3 regions of the Arthrobacter parietis genome follow, and region 3 is predicted to be linked to each of the others. Evidence: predicted binding sites of a transcription regulator. Region 3 holds the regulator's gene; each other region holds the start of a gene.
What was found. Region 3 encodes HrcA, which represses chaperone genes, less so after heat shock. Its sites were predicted from a motif close to TTNGCACTCGNNNNNNNCGAGTGCNAA; they were not measured.

Region 1 (7,635 bases), on a different contig from region 3:
CGGCAATGCTGACCAGCATGCTCAAGGAAGCGCGGCGGCGCGGTGCAGCGGAAACCCTGCTCGAAGTCCGCGAGGACAACCCGCGGGCGCGCCGGCTGTATGAGCTGTTCGGTTTCGAGCACATCCACACTCGGCGACGGTATTACCGCGATGGTGTGAATGCGCACGTCATGCGGCTGATCTTCGACTCCTCCGGCGCAGCGAAAGGTGATCATGAACCGGTCTGAACCCCTGGTGCTGGGGATCGAGTCCTCCTGTGACGAGACCGGCGTCGGAATCGTGCGCGGAACCACCCTGCTGACCAACGCCGTGTCATCCTCCATGGACGAGCACGTGCGCTTCGGCGGTGTCATTCCCGAGATCGCTTCCCGGGCACACCTTGACGCGATGGTGCCCACGCTTCAGCAGGCGCTCGATGACGCCGGGGTGCAGCTGGCCGACGTCGACGCGCTCGCCGTCACCTCTGGCCCCGGGCTGTCCGGAGCGCTGATGGTCGGCGTGGCGGCCGCGAAGGCGCTTTCAGTGGCGACGGGCAAACCGCTTTACGCGGTGAACCACCTGGTGGCACACGTCGGGGTAGGGCTGCTCGACTCCGGCGAACTGCCCGAGAACCTTGGGGCACTGCTGGTATCCGGTGGGCACACGGAGATCCTGCGCGTGCGCAACCTGGCTTCCGACGTCGAGCTGTTGGGTTCCACGATCGACGACGCCGCCGGTGAGGCGTACGACAAGGTGGCGCGCATCCTCGGTCTCGGGTATCCGGGGGGTCCGGCGATTGACCGGATTGCCGCGCAGGGCAATCCTGCTGCAGTGAGATTTCCGCGCGGGCTGAGCCAGCCCAAGTACCTGGGGACCGCTGAGCAACCCGGCCCGCACCGGTATGACTGGTCGTTCAGCGGACTGAAGACCGCCGTAGCACGGTTCGTCGAGGACTGCGAGGCGCGCGGTGTCGAGGTGCCGGTCGCGGACGTCGCGGCGTCCTTTCAGGAAGCTGTGGTGGACATCATCACGTCGAAGGCGGTGCTGGCCTGTACCGAGAACGGCATCACGTCGCTGCTGCTGGGCGGGGGAGTGGCGTCGAACTCGCGGCTCCGTCAGCTGACCCGGGAACGCTGTGAGGCGGCGGGGATCACGCTCACTATTCCGCCGTCGTCGTTATGCACTGACAACGGCGCCATGGTGGCGGCTCTTGCCGCGCGCATCATCATGGACGGCGGCGAGCCCAGCGGGATCGGCTTCGGTACTGATTCCTCAATGCCGGTGAGTACGGTTCACCTCTAACCCTTCGCGTTCATTTGTCAGGACACGCCCCCAAAGGACGCGCGAAAGGGGAGTGTCCTGTGAATTCGCGGGGGGCTGTCGCTCGGGTGGCCTGCGGTTTACGGTAGTGCGATGACTACCTACTCGGAGCTGTTTAGGACTGAGAATGCCCGCTTGACCGAGATCCTCGAGACTGTGGAGGACTGGAATGCCCCGTCGCCGTGTGCCGGCTGGACAGTCCGCGATGTCCTTGACCACCTGATCGACACTGAACGCGATTTCCTGAGCCAGCATGACATTGACACGGGCTCCAGGCCGGACACGGCGCAGGACCCGGCGGGCGCGTGGAAGACTCATGCGTCGCGGGTTCAGCACGTCCTCGACACCGCCGAGCTCGCGGAAACGTCGTTCGACGGGTTTTTCGGGCCGACGACGGTCGGCGCTACGCTCGCAACCTTCTACGGGTTCGACCTGCTGGTGCATCGCTGGGATATTGCCCGCGGCGCCGGCAGGGACACCAAGTTCAACGAATCAGAGCTTGACCTCATTGAGAAGTCGCTCGAGGGATTCGGCGAGAACCTCTACATGGAAGGGATTTGCCGGCCGGCGCTTCCTGCCCGGGCAGATGCGGATCGGGCAACAAGGCTTCTGGCTCGGATGGGCCGCGACGCCGGCTGGCAGCCGGCCGTCAACGCCTGAGTTCGCGCACAACCTGGCGTCGAGTTGTCAGGACACGCACCTAAAGGACGCGCAAAAGGGGTGTGTCCTGCGAATTCAGCGCGGGGGACGGTTAGGCGCGGAGCTGGCGCACCATATCCAGTACGACGGCGCTCAGGTCGCCATTGTTCTCGGCGGCGATGCGGCGCTGGCGCTGGTAACCCGCGCCGCGCTGCAGGATTTTCTCAACGTCGGCGAGCTCCTGGCTGCAACCAAGCTTCGCCGCGACGGGCTCGAGCCGGTTCAGCTCGTCCATCAGATGCTCGGTGACCAGGCGCTCGTTGCCGGCGGCGTCCAGAATGATGATCGCTTCCAGCCCGTAACGGGCGGCGCGCCACTTGTTCTCCTGCACATGCCAGGGCGGCATGGTGGGGATCGAGCCGCCGTTGTCGAGGGTGGTTGAGAAGTCGTCCACGAGGCACTGGGTCAGCGCAGCCACCGCGCCGACGTCCTCGAGCGTCGAGAGCCCGTCGCACACGCGCATTTCAACGGTTCCAAGGTTTCCGACCGGGCGAATGTCCCAGCGGATTTCGCTCACCGTATCGATCACACCGGTGGTGAACATGTCCTGCACATAGGACTCATACTCCGCCCAGCTGGGGAACTGGAACGGCAGGCCGGCGGTGGGAAGCTGCTGAAACATCAGCGCGCGCTGGGACGCGTAACCGGTATCTTCGCCTCCCCAGAACGGCGACGACGCTGAAATCGCCTGGAAATGCGGGAAGTAATTCACCAGCCCATCGACCACCGGAAGCGCCTTGTCCCGTGAATCCAGACCCACGTGCACATGGACGCCGTAAATGACCATCTGCTGGCCCCACCACTGGGTGCGATCGATCAGCTTGAAGTACCGGTCCTTGTCCGTGACCGGTTGGGAACGCGGCGCACTGAACGGATGCGAACCGGCGGAGAACAACTCAACGCCCATCGGGTCCGTGACCTCGCGCACCGCGGCCAGCGACCGGCTCAGGTCTTCTTTGGCTTCAGCGACGGTATGGCAGATGCCCGTCACAATCTCCACAGTGTTGAGGAGAAGTTCCTGCTTGATGTGGGGATGCTCGTCATCGGCCTGCAGCTCGGGATGCCGTTCGTTGACTCCGCGAAGTACCTCTTTGGCCACAGAGACCAGGTCACCGTTGTAACGGTCGACCAGGGCGAGCTCCCACTCAACGCCGAGGGTCGATTGCTCGGACTTCGCGAAATCAATCTTCAATGCTGCTCCTGACCGGTACCGGACTGTTGGAAATGTGTGCCTCGGTATCGCGCCATCGCGGGTGAGAACTGACCCAATAGTAGTGCAGGAGAGGTTCCGTTCTGCCGTGTGAAGCGACCACCCTCAGGAAACGACCGGCATAATTGACGGGTGCCGATCCTGAACAAAGACATGGTCCTGTGTATCTCCCTCGCCGCCCGGCCGAGCAATCTAGGAACCCGCTTCCACAACTGGCTGTATGACCAGCTGGGCCTGAACTACATCTACAAAGCGTTCACCACCACGGATCTTCCGGCAGCCATCGGCGGCGTACGCGCGCTGGGGATTCGCGGGTGCGCCGTATCGATGCCATTCAAGGAAGACGTCATCGAGCTGGTGGACCGCATGGATCCCTCCGCGCTGGCCATCGATTCGGTAAACACCATCGTGAACGACGACGGCGTCCTCATCGCCTACAACACCGATTACCTTGCGGTCGCGGAACTGATCAAACAGCGCTCGGAGGTGACGCCGTCGTCGTCGGTTCTGCTGCGCGGCTCCGGCGGAATGGCCAAGGCTGTTGCCGCGGCCGTACGGGACGCGGGCTTCACCCGGGTGACGGTTGTTGCACGGAACGAGGAGGCCGGCAGACGCCTGGCAGGGTTGTACGGGTTCCAGTGGCAGGCCGAGCCGGGAAACTCCACCGCGGACCTGCTCATCAACGTAACGCCGCTCGGCATGGCCGGGCAGGACGAGGAGGTACAGTCCTTCAGCGACGAGGCGATTGCTGCGGCGTCGCTGGTGTTCGACGTCGTTGCGTTGCCGTCGGAGACGCCGCTCATCCAGGCGGCCCGGCGCGCAGGCAAGCCCGTGCTCACCGGAGCCGAGGTGATTGCGCTGCAAGCGGCCGAACAGTTTGTCCTCTACACCGGCGTGCGTCCATCGGCTGAGCAGATCCGCCAGGCGGGAGAGTTTTCGCGGCAGCCTGCGTAGCTGCCAGAGCAGTACCGGATCTAGCCCAGTACAGGATCGACGACGACGGCGACGCGCTCTTCGCCGATCCGCGTCAGTACCAGCGTTGCCTTGTTCGTTGCCTTCTTCGAGCCGGCGAGGAGCTGCTTGCGCAGCTCTTCGGGCGTGACTGAGGTTCCGCGCTTTTTGATGTCGAGAATCCCTATGTCGTTGGCCTTGACCCACGCTTTCAACGCCTTGACGTTGTAGGGCATCACTTCGAGGACGCGGTAGGGCCGGGCGAACGGGGTGTCTACCAGCTCCGGCGCGCAGATGTAGGCGATGTGCGGGTCGACCAGGTGCCCGCCGATGGAACGAGCAACGTCGGCTACCAATCCGGCCCTGATCACAGCGCCGTCCGGTTCGTAGAGGTAGCCTTCCACCGGACCGATAGGGGCGTCGTCGTCCTCGCCGAAGTTGGTGTGGCTGGTCAGCTCAGCGGCGCCGTCGGCGCCGATTAGCAGGGCGCCGCGGCGGACGTTGTCGCGGCGGAGGGCGTTGAACCAGAGCACTACCTCGGCAACATCGCCGTCCACGCTTACCCACTGGGCTTCGCAGTTGGGCGGAACCGCGTCATGCGGGATCCCGGGCCCGAGCTTCACACCCACAGGCATGCCGGTGTCCGCGAGGCTCTCCACGAAGGACAGGGGAGGCGAGAAGGCTTCCGGGTCGAAGAGGCGCCTGGTGCCTGAGCTGGAAGTGGTCCGTCGGGCGGGGTCCAGCCACACGCCGTCGTACTCTGTCAGGTCAAGGGAGGAGGCATCAGTGTTGACAACGGTCGCGTTGGACCACGGCAGCAGATTCATGGTGGCGGCAGCGGCGGTGGTTTCGTCGAGTTCGACGGCGGTGACGTCGCGTTCCAGCGTGGCGAGGGCCATCGAGTCGGCGCCAATCCCGCAGCCAAGGTCTGCGACCTTCTGGACGCCGGCAGTGACGTAGCGTTGGGCGTGGCGGGCGGCGACGCTGAGGCGGGTTGCCTGCTCGAGGCCGGCTGGGGTGAAAAGCATCCGGTCGGCGAAGGGACCGAACTTCACCTGAGCCTTAGCACGGAGCCGGGACTGGGTGAGGGCTGCATTGACGACGTCGGGGGAGTGGCCCGCCGCGCGGAGCTGTTCGTTGAGCCGGAGGCTGTCCGCTTCGGAGTACGGTCCGAGAGAGTTGAGCAGCTCCCAGCCCTCGGGAGTCAGGATGGGCTCAAGGAGGTTCTGGGTCACGGTGTCGCTTTCAACTGGAGCTTTCGGCGAGGGGCTGGGTCCGGTTCTTCAGTCTAGGGGTTGTGCCCGGGGCCGGATCCCCCACGTCCTGCTGTGAAAGTCCGCGCATCACCGGCGTGTTCCCGCCGACACGCCCCTGCCGGCTCCAGGAAGCGGGGAATTCGGACCGGCGCAGGGGGCCCGGCCCGCCCTGCAACACCACCCCTCTGGCACTCGCCTTGACCGAGTGCTAACCGTTGCATAAAGTCAGACTTGGCACTCTCACTATGAGGCTGCTAATCCTTCGAGGATGCGCCAACCGGCACCGCGACGACGGTCAGCGCCTGCTCGATACCCAAAGATTCATTCAAACCAAGTGAAGGAGAGGTCCGAGTGTCGGTCTCTATCAAGCCTCTTGAAGATCGTATTGTCGTCCGCCCGCTGGAAGGCGAGCAGACCACCGCATCCGGTCTGGTCATCCCGGACACTGCCAAGGAAAAGCCCCAGGAGGGCGAAGTTGTCGCAGTAGGCCCCGGCCGCGTTGATGACAATGGCAACCGCGTTCCCGTTGATGTAGCTGAAGGCGACGTCGTCATCTACTCCAAGTACGGCGGAACCGAAGTCAAGCACGGAGGCCAGGAATACCTGGTTCTTTCCGCTCGCGACGTTCTGGCGATCATCGTCAAGTAGTTGTGCAGAAGAACCCCGGTCAGCATCGGCCGGGGTTCTTTCCTGTCAGTACACATTCCTGCACAAGCCTGAAAGGAACGAAACAACATGGCAAAGCAGTTGGAATTCAACGACGCCGCCCGACGCAAGCTCGAAGCAGGCGTCGACAAGCTGGCCGACACCGTCAAGGTGACTCTCGGCCCTCGTGGACGCAACGTCGTCCTCGACAAGAAGTGGGGCGCCCCCACCATCACGAACGACGGCGTGACCATCGCCCGTGAGGTGGAGCTGGACGACCCCTATGAGAACCTCGGCGCGCAGCTCGCCAAGGAAGTTGCCACCAAGACCAACGACGTCGCCGGTGACGGCACGACGACGGCTACCGTCCTCGCGCAGGCACTGGTCAAGGAAGGCCTGCGGAACGTTGCAGCAGGCGCTGCCCCCGGCGCTCTGAAGCGCGGCATCGAGGTCTCCATCGAGGCCGTTGCTGCCCGTCTGCTCGAGAACGCCCGCGAGGTCGTTGGCAAGCAGACAGCAAACGTCGCAGCTATCTCCGCCCAGAGCCAGGAAGTCGGCGACCTGCTCGCCGAAGCTTTCGACCGGGTCGGCAAGGACGGCGTCATCACGATCGAGGAATCCTCGACCACCCAGACCGAACTGGTCCTCACCGAGGGCATGCAGTTCGACAAGGGCTTCCTGAGCCCCTACTTCGTCACCGATGCAGAGCGTCAGGAAGCCGTCCTCGAAGACGCGCTCATCCTGATCAACTCCGGCAAGATCTCTGCTCTGCAGGAATTCCTGCCGCTGCTCGAGAAGGCGCTGCAGGCAGGCAAGCCGCTGTTCATCATCGCCGAAGACATTGAAGGTGAAGCGCTGTCCACCCTGGTGGTCAACAAGATCCGCGGCACCCTCAACGTCGTAGCAGTCAAGGCTCCCGGTTTCGGGGACCGACGCAAGGCCATGCTCCAGGACATCGCCACCCTCACCGGTGCGCAGGTTGTCTCACCGGATCTCGGCCTGAAGCTGGACCAGGTCGGTCTTGAGGTTCTCGGCTCGGCCCGCCGCATCACCGTGACGAAGGACAACACCACCATCGTTGACGGCGCAGGCAGCGAGCAGGACGTTGCGGACCGCATCGCTCAGATCCGCGCTGAAGTTGAGCGCACCGACTCCGATTGGGACCGCGAGAAGCTCCAGGAGCGCCTCGCAAAGCTCGCCGGCGGCGTCGGCGTCATCAAGGTCGGTGCAGCCACCGAAGTTGAGCTCAAGGAAAAGAAGCACCGCATCGAGGACGCAGTGTCCTCGACCCGCGCCGCCCTTGAAGAGGGCATCGTGGCAGGCGGCGGTTCCGCTCTGATTCACGCCTCGAAGGTCCTCGATGAGGACCCAAGCGTGCTCAAGCTCGAGGGCGACGCCGCGACCGCCGTCGGTCTCGTGCGCCGCGCCCTGGTCCAGCCGCTGCGCTGGATCGCCGAGAATGCCGGCTACGAGGGTTACGTCGTCATCGACAAGGTGAGCCAGCTTGAGGTCGGCCACGGCTTCAACGCCGTCACCGGTGACTACGAAAACCTGGTCGACGCCGGCATCATCGAC
Region 2 (7,635 bases), on a different contig from region 3:
CCTGCAAGGTTCGCCACCAGGGTGCCGCCCCAGAGCCGGCCGAGCTGCGCAAGGCTCGCCTGCTTGGCGGTCACCGCTGCGATGGGAACCAGGAATCCCTCAGTGAAGAGTTCGCTCTTGGCCAGCAGTAGCGCAATGAGTCCCGCGCTGAAGGCCAATCCCGCGAGCAGGTGGTTGTCGGTTTCATGAAGCACCGCCAGATAGGCGATCACGCCGATCCCTATTTCGAAGCCTCCGAAGAGCCCGGTGATGAGTACGTCGGGGAAGGTGCGGTTCAGGCGCTGTGCGCCTTCATCCACTGTGCGGTCGAACGATTCCTCGATCTCTTCCTCGACCGGGCCCGCATTGTCGCCGAGTTCCCGCCGTCGGGCTTCGTCATCGTTCTTGTGATCGTTCTTGTGATCGTTCAAGCGACTCGCCTATTCCGTTGTAGTACCCGTCAATGCGCAGGACACACCCTTTTTGGGGCCCCTTTCGGGGTGTGTCCTGCCAACTCGATGCTAGGGAGCTGGGTAGGGAGATGCCTTGAGGGACTTCGCCAGGTGGACAGCGTTCACGGACATGGAGGAAATTGTGGAAGCAACCGGATCAGGTACCTGGTCCAGGTCCTTGAAGTCCACGGTCTGCATTGCTTCCCCGACCCAGTAGACACCGCCCTGCGCCGCGACGGTGAAGCCGATGTCGTTCAGGCCCTGGTGCATCTCGGCAGTGACATGGTGGGCGCCGTCCTCGTTTCCCACCACCGCGGTCAGAGCGACCTTGTTGTACATGATGGGCCGGCCGTCATCATCAGTCGAGGAGAGATCGGCGTCCAGCCGTTCGAACACCCGCTGTCCCAGGCTGCTCATGTGCCCTACCCAGATAGGTGCGCACAGGAGGAAGATGTCCGCATCGAGGATCTGCTGGCGGAGCTGCGGCCATTCATCCCCGTTTCCCATGTCGATCTGCACGCCTGGAGCAACGTTGTGGTCAACTACCCGGGCCGACGACGTCGTTACCCCCTGCTCCTTGAGCTTGCCAAGGATGTGGTCGGCCATCACATCGGTGCTCGAGGCATCGGGCGAAGGGGTGAGAGTACAGATCAGTGCAAATGCTTTGAGGTCGTCCATGAAGATTCCTTTCGTTGAGTTGGCAGGACACGCCCCTTATCAACGGGGTATCGGGGCTGTCCTGCCAAATCGATGTGCTTACTGGCGGTAGCCCTCTACCTGGTCGATCGGCCGGGCCTCCGCTTCCTGCGGGCTTTCCCCTGCGTCTTCCTTCGCCCGCCGCTGACGGAGCAGGTCCCAGCACTGGTCGAGCTGTTCCTCGACCCGCCGCAGGCTGCTGCGTCGATCTTCGCCAGGAGCATCGTCACCCGAGGGTGAACCCCGCAGCTCGTGTTCCTTGTCGACCAGCGCCTGGATCCGCGCCAGAATGTCCTCATCGTCCATTGCCAAACTCCTTCGCTGACATCGAGAAGTGGAATAGCCTCAAATAGTCAGGCTACTTAGTGTCCGCCCGAATATCTACCGCACCCCCGCGTTTGCATCATCCGTCTGCCAATGACCTAAACTGACTGGGAACTATTTGCCTGTGTAGCTCAGTCTGGTAGAGCATCCGCTTCACACGCGGAAGGCCCGGGGATCGAGGCCCCGCGCAGGCACCGTTCATAGCCCGTCCCGCAGCATGCGGGGCGGGCTTTTTTGTGTTCCGAATAGTTCGTTCAGAGCGAACATAAACCGTTAGCACTCTCCTCCTGCGAGTGCTAATCTACTTGCAGGTTGAGCGAACCAGACTCAACCCGAAGAAAGACTACTGACTCACAGGGAGTGAACCATCATGGCAATGAAATTCGACCCATTCCGTGAACTGGACCGCGTGGCCGGCGCACTTCTGGATCCCCGCCAGGGTCTGCGGCTGATGCCGATGGATCTGTACCGCGAGGGTGACCACTACATCCTGAGCGCTGACCTCCCGGGCATTGATCCGGGATCTGTTGACATTGACGTCGACGGCCAGCTGTTGACCATCCGCGCCGAGCGCACCCTGCGGAACGCAGAGGGAGTCAAGTGGCTGACCCGCGAGCGTGAAAGCGGATCCTTCCTTCGGCAACTGAACCTCGGGCAGGGTATTGACATTGATGCCATCTCGGCACGCTATGAAAACGGCGTGCTCAGCGTGACCATCCCGGTCAGCGAGCGCGCAAGGCCCCGCAAGATCGAGGTCGTTTCCGGCGAAGACGCCCAGCCGGTGCAGACGGACAGGGCTGTGGAAGCCTAGATCGTCAGCGGAGCTACGCACAGCACAAACAGAACGACGACGGCAGGTTGCGGCCCGCCGTCGTCGTTCTGTTTGTTTGTAGTTGGTTGGAGCCGGGACTACCGGTCCCGGACAGTGCGGTGCTTGTCCCGAAGAGCGAGCGCCAGCGCAATCATGCCGACGGCAAGGCCCAGATGGAGGATGTTGTCCGCCGCGTCCAGCGGGACGAAGTTCGCTGCCGAATCATGCGGGATGATGAGCCCGTAGATGAAGAGCACCGCGTAGATAACGCCGCCCCACAGCAGGAAGTTGTAAGCGCCGGTTGCAGTCTTTGCCATCGCGACGCCCGCGACGCCGAACAGCAGGTGAACAATGTTGTGCAGGATCGAAACCTGGAACAGGCCGAGGAGTTGCGCCTCGGACTCGGGGCCGGCGAACTGCAGCGTGTCGTAATTGCTGGTGATACCGGGAATGAATCCCAGCACGCCGACCAGGAGGAAGACCACTCCTACCGCGAGTGCGGCCTTCTGAATGTTTGTCCGGGTGCCTACACCCGACCCTGAATGTGTTGATGCCATTGCACTATCCCCTCTAAGGTGGCCGGACTGGCGGACACCGGCACGTGATCTTGCGAGCTATGGACAGTATGTCCCGCCATTTGTACTGCCAGCGTGCCACAGGCAGAACAGAATAGAAAGCTTGCTTAGCTATCTTTTCGATAAACGTTCGCGTCCATTTGGGCGATTACCCAGTTTTCATTCACCAAACATTCAGGAACGGCCCTTAGTGTGGCGTCAGTCACACTCTCAGGAAGGCCTTTCCCCAATGACCTCGCAACATTCCTCGCTTGCCGACTTCTCGACGCTCAGGCGCGGCCAGCAGATAACCCTTCGGCACTCCTCGGGAGACCAGTTCTCCGGCGTACTCGAAGATCACGCCGATGACTCCTCGGTTGTCTGGGTCCGGTCCGACGACGGCGCGGGCCGTCGGCTGTTCCACCGGGAGGACGGCTACAGCATCGGCATCTGATCCGTCCACCGCCTAAGCGCGCTTCTTCGAGAACAACTGCCGGATCCCGCTCGCGTCGAGGGAAACCTGACGGTACTCATCCATCAGTACGCCCAGCACATTCTGCGCATACTCACTGTTGGTTGAGGCGACCGCATCCCTGGCGTACACCACCCGCAGGTTGTTCGCGTAGGCATCCGCACCGGTCTGGGCCACGCAATTGTGCGTTGAAACCCCTGCGAGGACCACCGTGTCTACCTCCAGAATGCGCAGGCGCTGCAGCAGGTCGGTCCCGAAGAAAGCGCTGTCGCGCGTCTTCACCAACTCAGGAAGACCCTCGACATCGAGGTCATCAACGAATTCGGCCTGCTCAGTGCCGCTGAAAAGGAAACCCTGATCATCATCGAGCATGCTCAGTGTCCACGTTGATTTGTCCCGCTGGTGCTCTGTGCGGATGAGATAGACGGCAATGCCGGCCTCGCGCGCATCCGCGATAGCTGAGTTGCAGGCCGCAACCAGGAAGTCCTGCTGATTGCCGAGAGATTCGTCTTCAAAAAATGCCTTCTGCATATCAATGATGAGCAGTGCAGCCGTCATGTTCTTCCTCCCTGCGAAGGTTCCTTGCAACTCTTTGACAGCATACTTAGGAATCCTCCTTGAGGGGCAGGCCGGCGAGGGCTAGCGTTGACGCCACGGAGGTGATTACGGTGCGGACGCATCTGCCGGGCGTAACGGTGCTGCTCGCCGTCGTCGTTCTTCCGGGTTGCAGTGCGCAGACGGCCGCCGCGCCAACGCCGCCCTACTTCCAGCCGCTGCCCGTGAGCGTGGAACCGGGCGACGTGTTCCCGCTGCAGACTGCCTACAGCGGATGGTGGGACACAACGGCGCTCTCCCCCGGAACACCGGGGCTTCCCCTACTGGTTGGCCTGGTGCGTGCTGACACAGGAAAATTCCTCGCCGGGTACGACCGCTCAGCCGGGCGCCAGATCCCAGGTTCAGACCGGGATCCGGACGCAGGATGGCCCGCCGGCACGGTTCTCGCGGTCGACCTGTCGACCGGCGCGGTGTGGGACTGGTTCATTGTGAACGACGACGGCCTTCCCGCCGTCGGCTTCCAGGACCGGATCTCCGCCGAACAGGGCTTCCCGCCGATCAGCGGCAGCCTCACTCCCGGAACCTTCCACACTTTCCTGCGCGACGACGAAACCGGTGAGGTGATCTACCTCGGCACGGCGCCGGAAGGTCCGTCAGACAACATCGGAATTGAACTGGACTGGTAATCAACCGCACTACAGAAGGAGAACTGGCCGTGAAGTCCCTTTGGCTTGAATCATCACCGCGCATTCCCGTTGACACCTTTCAGGCGGACGGCCAGTACGATTCCGTGGTGGTCGGCGCCGGTATCACCGGTCTGACCACTGCCACGTTGCTCGCGCGATCCGGTCAGCGGGTAGCGGTCCTGGAGGCGCGAACGGTTGGTGCAGTGACTACCGGGAACAGCACGGCCAAAGTCTCACTGCTGCAGGGCACGCAGTTGTCCTCGGTCATCAAACACCACGGAGCGGCTCTGGCCCGTCACTATGTCACCGCAAACCGCGAGGGCCAAAGCTGGCTGCTCCGGTTCTGCGATGAAAACAACGTCAGCTACGACGTCCGGGACGCCTTCAATTACGCCATCACGGACGACGGCGCCCGCCTCCTGGGCGAGGAACGGGACGCATGCGCCACTTCCGGACTCAGTGCCGTCCTTGAAGACTCCTCGGAGCTCCCGTTCCCGGTGACCCGTACGCTGCGCGTGGCTGGTCAGGCACAGGTACATCCACTGGAGGTCCTTGCCGCACTCGCAGCAGACCTGCGCAAGCACTCCGGCGAGCTCATCGAGGGCGTTCGGGTCACCGGCGTGAAGGCCGGCAGCACCAAGGGCGAGCGGAGCACCATCCAGACCTCGCTGGGCGAGATTTCGGCGGCCAGCGTCATCATCGCCACCGGAACGCCGATCCTGGACCGTGGCGGGCATTTCTCCGTCCTGCAGCCACACCGTTCCTATGCCGTTGCTTTTACCGTGCAGGACGAGATTCCGCAGGGCATGTACCTGTCAGTTGACTCTCCCTCGCGTACGTTGCGCACTGCCATGGTCGAGGGACGCCCGTACCTCATCGTGGGCGGCAACGGACATACCGTTGGGCGCGAGGCGCATACGCAGTCCCTCGTCGACGACATCATTCGCTGGACCCAGGAGCACTTTCCCACCGCGCAGGCAGCGTTCAGCTGGTCGGCGCAGGACTACCAGCCGGCGTCATCGGTTCCCTATGTCGGGAAGATGCCCGTCGGCGGCCAATCCATCTACGCGGCAACCGGCTTCAACAAGTGGGGTTTCACCAACGGCGTGGCTGCAGGGCTGGCCCTGTCAGCGGAAATCCTCGGCGGGCAGATGCCGTGGGCGAAGGAGCTGTATAAGACCCGGGTCGGCAAACAGGACGCGCTCAGCACCGCAAAGACCAACGCCGGCGTCGGGGTCGAAATGGTCACCGGCTGGCTGGGCGGGCTGGCGCGGACCTCCCACGCCCGGCCTGCCGAGGGCCAGGGCGTGATTGTGCGGGAAGGTGCCCGGCCGGTGGGTGTCTGCCAAATCGCCGGTGTGACGCACCGGGTATCAGCTGTCTGCCCCCACCTCGGCGGGGTATTGAGCTGGAATGACGCCGAGCAATCCTGGGATTGCCCGCTCCACGGATCCCGCTTCACCCATGACGGCGTACGCCTCGAAGGCCCGGCCACACGCGACTTGCAGGCGCCGTAGGGCCGGTTCACGAGTTGTTCAACGTGGGGACACCCAGTATTCACCTGTATCGTGGGCGTGTGATTTTTCGTCGCGTGCTGACCATCGCCCTGAGCTGCGCTGCCGGCCTTACTGTTGCATCCTGCGGTTCGGACTACCCACTGGGGCCGGAGCAGGAAGCTGCCGCGCAGAACGCCACCTCGACCCTGAGCGGGACCATCACTGGCGCGGGATCATCGGCGCAGGGACCGGCCATGAATGCCTGGCAGGCGGAGTTCGCAACCATGCATCCGGACGTTCGCGTGCAGTATTCGCCGGACGGGTCCGGGGCAGGGCGCGGTGCACTTTTGGCCGGAGCCGTGGATTTCGCGGGATCCGATGCCTACCTCAGCGAAGAAGAACTCGAGGAGTCCCGTGAAGTGTGCGGACCCGAGGGCGCTTTCAACATCCCGGCCTATGTGGCGCCGATCAGTATCGCCTTCAACCTGCCCGGGATCGAAGAGCTGAACCTCGACGCCGCGACTATTGCCCGCATCTTCCGCGGAGAAATCACGCGCTGGAATGACCCAGCAATTGCTAGCCAGAACGAGGGCGTTGATCTTCCCGACACCCGCATCACTCCGGTCAGCCGCTCCGATGACTCGGGCACAACGGAAAACTTCACTGATTATCTGCATGCTGTAGTGCCGGAGATCTGGACCAACGAGGCGGACGGCACCTTCCCGGCAGGGCTGGCGGGAGAGAACGCCAAGGGCAATGCCGGCGTCGTCAGCACCGTTGCCGCCACCGAAGGCGCGGTCACCTATGCGGATGATTCCGCCGTCGGACCGCCGCTGGGCCGGGCAAAGCTTCTCGTGGGTGACGAGTATGTCGCTGTCAGTTCAGAAGCCGCGGCTGCCGCCGTCGACGAGGCTGAGCCGGTGGAGGGCCGAGCCGAATTCGACATCGCCCTCAACCTGGACCGAAAAACCACAGCCCCCGGCGCATACCCGCTGGTGCTGGTTTCCTACCACATCTTCTGCTCCACCTACGAGGACGAACAGACCGCAAACCTGGTCAAGACCTTCGGTACCTTCGTTGTCAGCGAAGAGGGTCAGCAGGCCGCTGCGGTTGCCGCCGGCAGCGCACCGATTTCCGAGAACCTGTCGGAACGCGCGACCGAGGCAATCAACACGATCAGCGTCGAAGAGTGAGGCATTCATCCCTTTAACCAAAGGAAGGGCTCTCCCGAGAGAGGGCCCTTCGTTTGGTTGACGTCCTAAGCCGGGTTGGCGGCTCGAGGCCCGCCCGATTCCGGGTCATCCAGTGATGGATCGGCAAGGCCTGCCCCGCCCGCCAAAGGATCAACGGTCCGGCCGGCCGTGGCAGAGCCGGAACCGGGAGCGTCCACGTCACCGCGCCAGGCACCGGTTTCGTTCCCCGTGTTCTCGATGAACTCCTTGAAGCGTGCGAGGTCCGACTTCACCTGCCGGTCATCGGCGCCGACAGCTGCGCCGACCTTCTCGGTGAAACTGTCCGGATCCCAATCCAGCTGAACAGTGACACGCGTGGTGGAGTCGCTCAGCCGGTGGAAGGTTACGACGCCGGCATGGGACTTTCCGTCGGTACTC
Region 3 (7,635 bases):
CAATACCTACACGGCTGCTGAGTTGGGTGGGGGAGCGTCGCAGGCCAGTTATGCACTCACGGTCGAGCGGGAGCTCGAATTCGCCGCGGGAGCGCTTGCGCAATCCGGCATTGCGCAGCGCGCGCTGAGCACGGTGTTTTTCGGTGGCGGCACGCCCACGCTGCTTCCGTCGCAGGATCTTGCACGGGTTCTGCAGACGGCGAAAAACGTATGGGGCCTCGCACCCGGGGCCGAGGTGACAACGGAAGCCAATCCGGATTCGGTGACCCCTGAATCACTGGCGGAACTGGCCCGGGCAGGCTTCACGAGGGTGTCCTTCGGCATGCAGTCCGCAGTACCGCATGTCCTCGCCGTGCTCGACCGCACGCACGCTCCGGAGCGGGTCCCCCTGGCGGTTGAATGGGCACGCGCTGCCGGTTTGAAGGTCAGTCTCGACCTGATCTACGGAACACCCGGTGAGGAGTTGTCGGACTGGGAGAGCTCCCTCGAAGCGGCGCTCGCCCTGGAACCGGATCATCTGTCTGCGTACGCGCTGATCATCGAAGACGGCACCGCCCTGGCCCGGCGGATCCGCCGCGGTGAGGTGCCGATGGTCGACGACGACGACCACGCGGACAAGTACGAAATTGCTGAGAACATGCTTCGTGGGGCCGGAATGTCCTGGTATGAGGTAAGTAACTGGGCCCGCACTGGCGAGGATCAGTGCCGCCACAACATTGCGTACTGGAAAGGCCACGACTGGTGGGGAGCCGGTCCGGGCGCCCATTCCCACATGGGCGGCACACGGTGGTGGAATGTCAAGCATCCCGCCGCCTATGCGCAGCGCCTGGACACCGGCGCATCGCCCGCGGCCGGCAGAGAAGTACTGGACGAAACGGCTCGCTACGTCGAGGACGTTCTCCTACGCTCACGGTTGGCCGAGGGGTATCCGGTGGCTGACCTCCAGCCGGAGGGACGTCACGCGGTGGCCGGGTTGATCGCGGACGGGTTGATAGAGCCGGCGGATGCTTTCAAAGGTGTTGTGCGCCTCAGCGGACGGGGACGGCTGCTCGCTGACGCCGTCGTCCGGCGGTTGTTGCCGAACTGAGCGGCTAGTGGAAAATCCTCAGGTTGAAGGGGTAGCGGTACGGCTTGCCCCGGTTGACGTGGATACCGGCCGCAACGGAGAACGCTGCCAGCATCACCCAGATGAGCGCATTGAGGACGGCGAAGATCCCGCCGATCCCGGGTATCAGGGACAGCAGCAGGCAGATCCCGGCAATGATGCTTGGCGGGAAAGTGAAGTTGAACGCTTCCTTCGATTCCTGCTCGGTGAAGGCGCCCCGGTCGCGGAAGATCAGAAAAATGATCAGCGACGGCACAAACCCCAGGATGCCGAGGAAGTGGGACAGCGTTGCCCATTGACGGTCTTCCGACGGACTCAGCGGTGGCGCACTGGAACTGGCACCCTGGAACGCGGGATCAGAGTCCCGGGGCGCCGGTCGTGACTGGGCGTCACCGTGCCGGTCTGCGCTGTTAGGCAACGGTACTTCCTTCGGGCTGTTCGGACTTCACCGCTCACACAAGCGGAACTTACTTCCTCAAGGGTACTTGGTGTACCGGCCGGGCGCAGTCGCGTGTGCCGCGACGAAGCCTTCAATGGCTATGCGCCGGCTCCCGGTGCAGTGAGGAAATCGATGACTTCCTCGACGCGCCCGAGCAGCGTCGGTTCGAGATCAGCGTAGGTGCTGACGCCGTTGAGGATGCGCTTCCAGCCGTTCGCGGCATCCGCCTGCGTGGAGTGCGGCCAGCCTAACCGGCTCAATATCCCCGTCTTCCAGTCCTCGCCGCGGGGTATTACCGGCCAGGCATCAAGACCAAGAGCACGCGGCTTCACAGCCTGCCACACATCGACGTAGGGGTGCCCGACAATCAGTACGTTCCCGGCGGCGCCCGCCACCGTCATCGCCCCGGCCGCGATCCGGGCTTCCTTGGTGCCGGGCAGTAGATGATCGACGAGGATACCCAGGCGGCGTCCGGCGGAGGGAGCAAAGTCCCGCACGGCTGCTGCCAGATCGTCTACGCCATGCAACGGCTCCACCACGATGCCCTCAACCCGCAGGTCGTCTCCCCACACCTTCTCCACCAGCTCGGCATCGTGTTTGCCCTCGACCCAGATCCTGCTGGCCCGAGCCGTGCGCGCCCGCGCTCCGGCAACCCGGACAGAGCCCGACGCCGTTCTCAGCTGTGCTGCTGACTGCGCGCGGGCAGGAATCAGTTCCACCGGCGAACCTTCATGGTGGAAGCCGAAGCCGAGCGGAAAAGTGCGTCGCTTGCCGCGGCGGTCCTCAAGGACCATCACGTGCATCCCACCTGCCTTCTCCGTGCGCAGGATCTCCCCGACGAATCCGCTCTGCACGTCTTCAAGGACGACTCCGGGACGGGCTTCGACCTTGGCGGCCGGGGCGGCCCGGGGTCCGGTAAGATCCTGTGCTCCCCACTCGTGATACGACATGTGACTTCGCTCGCTTCCACAAATCCCTGCCTTCGGAACAGGCAGAGCCAATGCTAACAATCGCCTCGATCGTATTAGACTTGGCACTTAGGTGTGTTGAGTGCTAACTCAGAAACAGGGCAGGAAAGTACATCGGAGGTGAACATGAGCGAACCCAGGCGGCTTGAAGTCCTGCGGGCCATCGTTGAGGATTACGTCCATTCCCGCGAGCCGGTGGGATCCAAGGCGCTGGTCGAGCGCCACAGGCTGGGCGTATCTTCGGCAACAATCCGCAATGACATGGCACTTCTGGAAGAAGAGGGCCTGATCACAGCCCCGCATACCAGTTCCGGCCGCATCCCGACCGACAAGGGTTATCGGTTGTTCGTCGACCGGATCGCCGAGGTCAAGCCGCTGTCGGCCCCGGAAAAGCGGGCTATCCGCGCACTCCTCGAGGGCGCAGACGATCTCGACGACGTCCTCGACCGCACCGTCCGCCTGCTCGCCCAACTCACCAACCAGGTTGCGGTCGTGCAGTACCCGCACCTGGGCACGGCCTCCGTCCGCCACATCGAACTCGTGCTGCTCGCTCCCGGTCGCGCGCTCGTGGTGCTGATCTCCACGAACGGCGCTGTGCAGCAGCGCGTTGTGTCCGTGCCCGCCGAGGCACAGGAAAATGACCTGGCCGACCTGCGCCAGCATTTTCTGGAAAGGGTTTCCGGTGTTCGTCTGCCGTCGGTTCCCCAGGAACTCGGTGCGTGCATTGCGGATCTTCCCCCCTCGCTGCAATCTCTCGGCCAGGCAATTGGACACAGCCTCGAACAGTTGTCAGCCGCTAACAGGGAAGACCGGATCGTGCTGGCGGGCACGGCCAACCTCGCCCGCTCAACCCTCGACTTTCCTTTAACCATTGGTCCGGTCCTGGAAGCGCTTGAGGAACAGGTTGTCATGCTTCGGTTGCTTTCCGAGATGGGGCAGGATGCTCTGGGCATCTCGGTCCGCATCGGCCGGGAGAACCCGTATGGCGGTTTGGCCGAAGCCTCCGTGATTGCTACCGGCTATGGACCGGATTCACTGGCAAAGGTGGGAGTGCTTGGCCCCACGAGAATGGATTACCCGACCACCATGGCCGCCGTGAGAGCGGTGGCCCGCTACCTTTCCCGCATCCTCGATGAATCTTGACCGGATGACGGAGCCCATGAAGCCCAGCCGCTCACGCGGTGAGATAACAGGAAGTGATGTGCAGGAGTGAGTAATCACTACGAGGTCCTTGGCGTTGCACGCGACGCCAGCGGCGAAGAAATCAAGAAGGCCTACCGGAAGCTTGCCCGCAAGCTCCACCCGGACGTCAACGTCGGCACGGAAGCAGCTGAGGAGTTCAAGCTCGTCACGCGCGCGTACGAGGTACTCTCGGATCCCCAGAAGCGGCGCGTCTACGACACCACCGGTAATGAAAACGGCACCGACAATGGATTCGGTGCCGGTTATTCCGGCTCGGGCTTTGCGTTCCAGGACATTTTCGAGACATTCTTCGGCGGAGGCGGTCCCAGCGGCCCCCCATCCCGAACCCAACGCGGTCAGGACGCGTTGATAGCCGTCCGGATCGATCTGAAGGATGCGGTCTTTGGTACCAACAAGAAGATCGAGGTAGATTCAGCGGCGGTGTGTCCTACCTGCGATGGATCCTGTACCCAGCCGGGTACTTCCCCACGAACCTGTGATATCTGCGGCGGATCCGGTCAGGTGCAGCGTGCGGTTCGGTCCATCCTCGGTCAGGTAATGACGACGGCGACCTGCGGCACCTGCCAGGGGTACGGAACCGTCATCCCGCATCCCTGTAACGAATGCAATGGGGATGGCCGCATCCGTTCCCGCCGAAGCCTCACCATCAAGGTGCCCGCGGGTGTCGCTACAGGTACCCGTATCCAGCTAGCCGGCCAGGGCGAGGTCGGCACGGCCGGCGGTCCCCAGGGCGATCTCTACGTAGAGATTCGGGTCAACAGCGACTCGACCTTCCTTCGTGAGGGCGACGACCTTCACGCGACCCTGAGCGTGCCGATGACAGCTGCGGCCCTCGGCACCAACGTGTTAATGAAGAGCTTCGACGGTGATCAGGAACTCACGATCAAGCCCGGCACGCAGTCGGGCGAAGTGATTACCCTTCGCGGCCTTGGGGTGACCCACCTGCGCGGATACGGCAGAGGGGACCTGCTGGTGCATTTGAGCGTGGAAACGCCGCGGAACCTCGACAGCGGACAGGAAGAACTGCTTCGGCGCCTTGCGGAAATGCGCGGCGAAGAATTTACCGAGGGCCAGCTGGCGAGCAGCGGATCAGGAGTTTTTGCCCGCCTTCGTGAACGCCTCGGGAATCTATAGCCGGGTTATCGGACAATGACCAACCAGGCCTTCTTCGGCGATCCGACCGATGTGCAAACCGCTGCCGTCGGCGGCAGTCTGACGCTGCGCGGTCCGGAGGCGCATCATGCCGCAGCCGTGAAGCGGGTTAGGCCGGGTGAAGAGATCGATGTCCTTGATGGAGAAGGACACCGCTTGAGCTGCACCGTTGTCGAAGCAACTCACGGTGCAGTGGTGGTGACCGTGGACAGGCTCTCATTCGATTCGCCTCCCGCGATGCGGCTGGTCCTGGTGCAGGCGTTGGCGAAGGGGGACAGGGCGGAACTGGCAGTTGAGGCGGCGACGGAACTCGGTGTTGACGCGGTGCTTCCCTGGCAGGCGGATCGAAGTATCGTACGGTGGCGTGCCGAGAAGGCAATCAAAGGCCGTACCAAGTGGGAGTCCCTCGTTCGTGCCGCATCGAAGCAGAGTCGGCGCGCACGTGTGCCGGAGGTACTCGATGCGCTGGACACCAAGGGCCTGGGACACTGGCTGGGCGGCGTCCAGCACCCGGTTGTGCTACACGAGGAGGCGAGCGAGTCGCTCGCGGAATATTGGGGTCGGAGTACGTTAGCAACGTCGGAAACGCTGGCCGTGATTGTGGGTCCGGAGGGCGGTATCAGCCCCGAAGAGCTCGGTGTATTGGCCAACGCAGGGGCGGTTCCGGCGCAACTTGGTACCAACGTCCTGCGAGCTTCAACAGCGGGACCCGCGGCCATCGCGGTACTGAATCACCTGGCCGGACGCTGGTAGCTGCGCGTCAGCGGACGCTGATCAGTTTGTCATCGGTCACCACGCCGGCGGCCGGGCCTGCTTCGGCGGATGGGCCGGCGGCTTCGTACACCTCGAGGAGAAAAGTTCCCGCCTCCAGCGCAACGCTGAACTCGTATAGTCCGACAGCGCCGGTTCCAGCGTCCACGGGAACCGTTCCGCTGACAACATCTTCGGCGGGGACCCCACCGCCATCTACGCGCCGCACCCGCCACTCAAGGGCAGCATCCGTCGTCGTGGTGCTGCCCTGGACTATAACCGTTCGATCGGAGCGGACTGAGCTGTCCTGCGGGTTGATGATCCACACGGGCGCAATAGCGCCGACGTCCCGTTGGAGCAAGGAACTCAGCTCGATGTGTCCAAAAGCGCTGTAGCCCGCTTTGCCGTCCACCAGCAGGCGGACACTGCTGGGACTTCCGCTTGCAATCAGACCGGAATTGGCGGCTGCAGCCGTTGCCGTGTAGACAAGCTGCTGCACCGCACGCCCGGCGACTGCTGCATCGATGCCGGTGGTAAAGGCGTCCGAGGAGATGTCGATCGTGACCACATTGTCGAGTGAAATCGAAGTGTTGACAGCCGATGCTTCCTGCCACGGGCTGTAGTAATCGTCATCGAGCGGCTCCGCGCTGGTCATCGCCCACACGGCAGCAGCAATCGGATCTCCAGTTGACTCAGCAGGAAGGAACTCGCGATAGAGGAGCCCGTTGGCATCTCCGAGCCAGTAGACAGGAAGGAGCGGGGCGGCGTCCGGGGCCGCGGGACTTTGGAGATCGATTTCGGGCAAGCTGGCAGTCGACTCCAGCAACACTTCTGCCTCTGCTGCGATCTCGGAGGTCGGCTCATTCTGCCCGCCGATCGTGCAGGCCTGCAGGCCCAACGCCGCGGCGACGAGTATGGATCCCTTCCACCGGCGCCCGGAGGTCCGTCGGTTGAGGAGAGGAAGAACGCCCATGCGTGTCCGTTCCTCTCATTCGTCGGGCCGATCGATTGTCGTGCAGCGTAGGTCTGGGCGTCGCCAATCAGTGGTGACGCCAACAGGAACCGGAACTGCACGGAGTTCTACTTCAGCTTTGCATAGGTAGGAGCCCCTGCCCTGTGCTTTTCCGAATCGCGGCCTGACTGAAACGCTATTGATATCGGTCCGTTGCGTTCCTGAGATTTTTCCGTGCCCGGCCAAACCCCGGCTCCCTTGGCGCCGCATCCAGGTGAGCGGCAACAGGACGGCGGCGGTACGCTAGTAGAAGGCCTCGTCATGGGTCTGAACAAGCACACAACCGGATGAACCGGAAAATTCGGCGGCACAAGGAGAGATGGAAGGCCTACAGGCCGATACTATGACCGATTCTGCAGTGGGTATGGGGGCAGCGGGCCTGGACAGCCGGGTCGTCCAATTCGAATCAGCTGAACAGATGGTGCAGGCCCTCGGAGCCAATGATGAGGCACTGGCCATGATCGAAGGAGCTTTCCCTGGTATCAGTCTGCACGTGCGGGGAAGTGATCTTTCCATCACGGGGCCGGCAACCGACGTTGGGCGCACTGAGCGGCTGATCAGCGAGGTCCGCACGCTTGCCGCCAACCAAACACCGGTGACCGCGCAAGTACTGGAGCAGCTGCTTTTTATGCTCAAGACGCAGGGCGCGGCCAAGCCGGCCGAAGTCCTGTCGATGAACATCCTTTCCTCGCGCGGACGCACCATCCGTCCAAAGACGGTCAACCAGAAGAACTACGTCGAGGCAATAGATACGCACACTATCGTTTTCGGCATCGGTCCGGCGGGTACGGGCAAAACATACCTGGCAATGGCCAAGGCGGTCCAGGCGCTCCAGCACAAGGAAGTCAACCGCATTATCCTGACGCGTCCGGCGGTGGAAGCGGGGGAGCGCCTCGGTTTCCTTCCGGGCACTCTCAACGACAAGATCGACCCTTACCTGCGCCCGTTGTACGACGCGCTGCACGACATGATGGAACCTGATTCAATTCCACGCCTGATGGCCGCC

Region 1: a site for HrcA is predicted at 5,601-5,627, ahead of groES (co-chaperone GroES). Genes of this name have one in related genera too.
Region 2: a site for HrcA is predicted at 1,725-1,751, ahead of ABFX19_RS05980 (Hsp20/alpha crystallin family protein). Genes of this name have one in related genera too.

The regions. Positions count from the first base shown of each region.
Region 1 is NZ_BAAAON010000001.1:184,472-192,106, reverse strand. Features, by position in the region: gene rimI (ribosomal protein S18-alanine N-acetyltransferase) at 1-227, shown strand, start outside; gene tsaD (tRNA (adenosine(37)-N6)-threonylcarbamoyltransferase complex transferase subunit TsaD) at 214-1,281, shown strand; gene ABFX19_RS00860 (TIGR03086 family metal-binding protein) at 1,393-1,959, shown strand; gene ABFX19_RS00855 (glutamate--cysteine ligase) at 2,051-3,190, opposite strand; gene ABFX19_RS00850 (shikimate 5-dehydrogenase) at 3,341-4,162, shown strand; gene ABFX19_RS00845 (THUMP-like domain-containing protein) at 4,183-5,394, opposite strand; gene groES (co-chaperone GroES) at 5,767-6,063, shown strand; partial or broken gene groL (chaperonin GroEL) at 6,151-7,635, shown strand, end outside.
Region 2 is NZ_BAAAON010000001.1:1,263,428-1,271,062, reverse strand. Features, by position in the region: gene ABFX19_RS06000 (formate/nitrite transporter family protein) at 1-410, opposite strand, end outside; gene ABFX19_RS05995 (flavodoxin family protein) at 501-1,109, opposite strand; gene ABFX19_RS05990 (DUF2630 family protein) at 1,188-1,433, opposite strand; tRNA gene ABFX19_RS05985 (tRNA-Val) at 1,572-1,645, shown strand; gene ABFX19_RS05980 (Hsp20/alpha crystallin family protein) at 1,822-2,262, shown strand; gene ABFX19_RS05975 (DUF4383 domain-containing protein) at 2,361-2,819, opposite strand; gene ABFX19_RS05970 (hypothetical protein) at 3,067-3,270, shown strand; gene ABFX19_RS05965 (cysteine hydrolase family protein) at 3,283-3,846, opposite strand; gene ABFX19_RS05960 (hypothetical protein) at 3,957-4,529, shown strand; gene ABFX19_RS05955 (FAD-dependent oxidoreductase) at 4,559-6,046, shown strand; gene pstS (phosphate ABC transporter substrate-binding protein PstS) at 6,106-7,218, shown strand; partial or broken gene ABFX19_RS05945 (SRPBCC family protein) at 7,407-7,635, opposite strand, start outside.
Region 3 is NZ_BAAAON010000002.1:437,717-445,351, forward strand. Features, by position in the region: gene hemW (radical SAM family heme chaperone HemW) at 1-1,087, shown strand, start outside; gene ABFX19_RS10225 (DUF4870 domain-containing protein) at 1,092-1,523, opposite strand; gene ABFX19_RS10230 (DUF3097 family protein) at 1,643-2,494, opposite strand; gene hrcA (heat-inducible transcriptional repressor HrcA) at 2,639-3,655, shown strand; gene dnaJ (molecular chaperone DnaJ) at 3,722-4,849, shown strand; gene ABFX19_RS10245 (16S rRNA (uracil(1498)-N(3))-methyltransferase) at 4,865-5,620, shown strand; gene ABFX19_RS10250 (GerMN domain-containing protein) at 5,628-6,590, opposite strand; gene ABFX19_RS10255 (PhoH family protein) at 6,973-7,635, shown strand, end outside.